DNA from 2 places in the Paenibacillus cineris genome. Region 2 is predicted to be linked to the other one. Evidence: predicted binding sites of a transcription regulator. Region 2 holds the regulator's gene; the other holds the start of a gene.
The links. The regulator CtsR, encoded in region 2, represses protease genes until heat stress. The targets are predictions, from matches to a motif close to ATGGTCAATAAAGGTCAAACA.
Positions count from the first base shown of each region.

Region 1 (2,203 bases), on a different contig from region 2:
CAACCGCGTGCTGCTGGCCGTCCTGATGGCCAACGATATCAAGCTGTCGCAGCTGGCTGAAGACATTTCGGTTTCTTCCCGGAGCGTGAGCGCCTGGGTCTATGAAGGACGGATCCCGGGAAAAAAGAATTTGGACAAGGTATGCCAATACCTGGGCTATCCGCATCACATTCTGTTTAATCATACCGTCACATCCACAAGCCCGATCATCTGTCAGCCATCCTCTTCGCGCTTCATGCGCCGGACGCTGACCCGGTCGCCTGTCAGCAACAAAATACTAACAGGGCTGTGCATGGTTCACGACCTGTCCGTCAGCGACGTCAGCGAATGGATGGACATCCATCCCGGAACGTTCCGGAAATGGCTGCACCAAGGGACGCTGCCGTCAGCCAGCTTTCAGGACCGGGCGGAGCAATTTTTCCGCATCCCGAAATTCATTTTGTTTGCCGACTGCATATTACAGGACGAGGAATCATGACACTTTTGGCTTATTCACCGCATTGATCATACAAGGTACGCCCTGCTGTTACGGAGACATTCCGTACGGCAGGGCTTTTTTCATGCTTCGAGAGGCCCGGGCTTCGGTTATATCGCAAAAAAGTTTCCGCTAAATTTGTCACAATCTTCGAATGTACATCGATAGACGTTTTTCTTTGCCTTCCAGCCGTTTTTTTTCGCCTCAAGAAAGCCGAAAGGCCGAACCGTTCCTTCTCTCAAACCTTTTTCTATATACTTACGAAAAATAACTGAAAAGCTGTTGACTTGTGTTCCAAGTGAGGTATAATAAGGTCAAAGAAAGTCAAAGTCAGAGCAAAAGATCAAACTTGTACTGCATGAACAACCTCTTTAGGAGTTTGACTTTCGGTGCAGCCGTCTTTGTCCTGACGGAAGTTCTGACTTTTATCCCTTTATTCCGGCGGCCTGCTCCCGTAAGGCGCGGGCAGCCGTTTTCCTGATTAGGACATCCAGATGAAGTATTCAAAGATTGATCATTCCATTAACTAACGAAAGGGGCATGCCTTCATGCGCTGTCAACATTGTAATCATAACCAGGCAACCGTAGGTCTGAGCCTCACTGTCAACCATAAATCCGAGAAATTGTTTCTTTGCAAAGATTGCTATGCCAAAGTAAACGGCGGCGTGCCGTTTGCGGCCGGCTTTGGTCCTTCCGGCAGCTATTCTTCTCCGTTGGAAGATTTCTTCCGCGGCTTCATGCAATCCGGCCAGCCGGTATCCGGCGCGGCGCAGCAGCCTCCGAGAGCAGCCGCTCAAGAAGGCGGACGGCGCGGCGGCGGGCTGCTGGACCAGCTCGGACGCAACCTGAACGACGCGGCGCGCGGCGGCAAGATCGACAACGTCATCGGCCGCGATGAAGAGATCGACCGCGTCATTGAAATTTTGAACCGCCGGAACAAGAACAATCCGGTGCTGATCGGCGAACCGGGCGTCGGCAAGACGGCCATCGCCGAAGGGCTGGCGCTGCGCATTACGGAGGGCAGCGTACCAGCGAAGCTGCGGAGCAAGGAAGTCTATTCGCTCGACGTCGCCTCCCTCGTAGCCGGAACCGGCATTCGCGGGCAATTCGAAGAAAAGGTCAAGCAGCTGATCGCCGAGCTGGAGCAGCGTAAAAATGTTCTGTTGTTCATCGACGAGATCCATCTGCTGGTCGGCGCAGGCTCCGCGGAGGGCTCCATGGATGCCGGCAACATCCTGAAGCCGGTGCTGGCACGGGGCGAGCTGCAGGTCATCGGCGCCACGACGCTTAAGGAATACCGTCAGATCGAGAAAGACGCCGCGCTGGAGCGCCGCTTCCAGCCGGTAACCGTCGACGAGCCGACCGCCGAGGAAACGATCGAAATTTTGAAAGGGCTGCGTCCGAAATACGAGCAGTTCCACGGCGTACGCTACCCGGACGAAACGCTTGAAGCGTGCGTGCGTCTGTCCAGCCGCTATATCCAGGACCGCTTCCTGCCCGATAAAGCGATCGACCTGCTCGACGAATCGGGCGCCAAGCTGAATCTGCGGGCTCCGGTCGGCAGTGCGGACGAGATCCGCGCCCGTCTGGAACAGATCACAATCGAGAAAGACGCGGCCGCCCGCGATGAAAACTACGAGCTCGCCGCCAAGCTGCGCGACGAGGAAGCCGACCTGCAGCAGCGTCTGAACGGGGATGCCGCTGCCGGAGAGGTCCTCGAAGTAACTG
Region 1 is NZ_BORU01000001.1:887,442-889,644, reverse strand. It holds gene KI379_RS04525 (helix-turn-helix domain-containing protein) at 1-478, shown strand, start outside; gene KI379_RS04520 (ATP-dependent Clp protease ATP-binding subunit) at 1,024-2,203, shown strand, end outside.
Region 1: a site for CtsR is predicted at 786-806, ahead of KI379_RS04520 (ATP-dependent Clp protease ATP-binding subunit). Genes of this name have one in related genera too.

Region 2 (2,203 bases):
AATGCTGACCGATTCGTCCTCACTGAGGATGACCGCGCCGTTCTGGGATTCATTCGCCAAATTAGGGCTGATCAAATGCTTCTCTACCAGCACCCTTTTGTCCAGCGGATCGATGTGGTCGAGCTCCACGGTATAAAAAGTTCCAAAAGACTGAAGGTGATCACTGGGAATACCCGTCAGACGTTTGAGCACTTCCTCCGACTGCTGGCGGGTGGCCAATAGCGGAAAAGGAAGATGCTGCAGGTTGCGCGCAACCCGAACCCGGCTGCTGATGACGATTTCGGAAGCATCGGCCTGGCCGCGCATCCAATCGCTCAGCGCTTTCTCGGTAAACCGGAGATTTGGCATCACGCATTCCTCCTCCTTCGAGTGAACTTTACTGTTCCGACAATTCTTTCTCAAGCGTACGGATCTGGTCGCGCAGCTTCGCAGCCTCTTCGAATTCCTCTTCGTGAATACGCTGCTGAAGCTCGAGCTTCAAGCTGTCGATTTTCCGTTTGGCTTGAATTTTGCTGCCGCCTCTCTTAGGCAGCTTGCCGACATGTACGGTACTGCCGTGAACTCTTTTGAGCAGAGGGTCCAGGCGGTTGCCGAAGTACTTATAACAGGAGCTGCAGCCGAACCGGCCGATCTTGCTAAACTGCGAGTACGTCATCCCGCACTCTTCACATCTCAGCGATTGAGCAGCCTTGGCGCTGCTTGCCGCTCCTTTGCCGGCCATGTCAATGTCCATGAGACCAGACAGCAGGCTGTGTATAGAAAATCCGCCAGAGGTTCCGGGAATCATTTCCCCTTTCTCCCGGGCACAGGATTCGCAAAAATGAAACTCCGTCTTCTCACCATTCACAATCTTGGTAAAATGGAGAGTCGCCGGCCTCTTACCACATTCTTGGCAAAGCATACCGATGTACCTCCTTTTTCTCCGTAAGCCTATTTGCCTAACAAAGAAATCAGCATCGCCTTCATCAGCCGAGCACGTATCTCATCCCGGTAAGGAAGCTTGATCATCAGGCACTCTCTGGATATCGCGGCGCGCATAATGCTCGCTTCGCGTTTGCTAAGGATGCGTGCCTCCTCCAACTGATAGATCAGCCCTTCGGCCACGTTCTGATCGATGCGTTCCCCAATCGTTTGGTGGAGATGCGTATGAAGCGCCGAGTATTGCGGGAGTTCAATCCGTTGAATCCGGATGTACCCTCCGCCACCGCGCTTGCTTTCCACAAGATAACCTTTTTCCAGCGTGAATCGTGTACTGATCACATAGTTGATCTGGGATGGAACGCATGAGAACTGATCAGCCAGATCGTTGCGCTGAATTTCAATCATTCCTTCGGGACTATCATGCAGAATACCCTTCAGATATTGTTCAATAATATCAGAGATATTACGCATTGTTCATCCTCCATTACGTTAAAACGTCAAGACCTTCATGGTCATTCGTTAGTCCGTTCGCATACCCAAACCATCTCCTTTAAACTTAACCAATGGTCGTGGGCTCGAATCTGGATCTTAACCCGGTGAATATGTTATAACTGATCTAAACCTTGCGCATTCACTATTGTGAGTTCAACCGTAAACAAACATACATTTGAATTTACGTTGACTTTGACTTTCTTTGATCTAAATTATAACATATTCTCACGTTTTGCCAAGAGGGTGTATCTTCATTTTTGACGTTCTCCTTCTTTTTATACCGCACCGATACGAAATAACCCCCTGCAACGTATGCAGAGGGTTATTATTCTGACCGGATCCCGGCTCATTAGAATTGTACAGCAAGGTATTTTATTCCATAATTAAAAGAAGTCCATAAACAAGGTCTGTCGGACGGGGATCCGCGCTTCCAGGATGCTCACTGCCTTCGCACTGCCTGCAATTCGTCCGGATTGGTATAGTTCAGCCGGCCGTTTGAACCCCGTCAGCAGGACGGTCAGTGCCTGGATGTCGCAGCTAAGGATCTCTTCCTGCTGTTCTTGAGATGAATCCAGGGGAGAGACTGATGCGGTTCCGTCCGATGAAAAAGACCAGCTCCAAACGCCTTCATTCCATGGCGCATACATATCCGTCAGCTGAATAGTTAGACGCTCGGCTCCCCCTTCGCCGGAGGCTGTAAAAGGATAAGCTTCGACAAGTTTCTTCATATTTACGACACGGGCCATCCCATATGGGATAATTTCCTGGTTAATCCGTGGATCGGCCAAAT
Region 2 is NZ_BORU01000008.1:59,829-62,031, forward strand. It holds gene KI379_RS33300 (protein arginine kinase) at 1-348, opposite strand, end outside; gene KI379_RS33305 (UvrB/UvrC motif-containing protein) at 377-901, opposite strand; gene KI379_RS33310 (CtsR family transcriptional regulator) at 931-1,392, opposite strand; gene KI379_RS33315 (GNAT family N-acetyltransferase) at 1,797-2,203, opposite strand, start outside.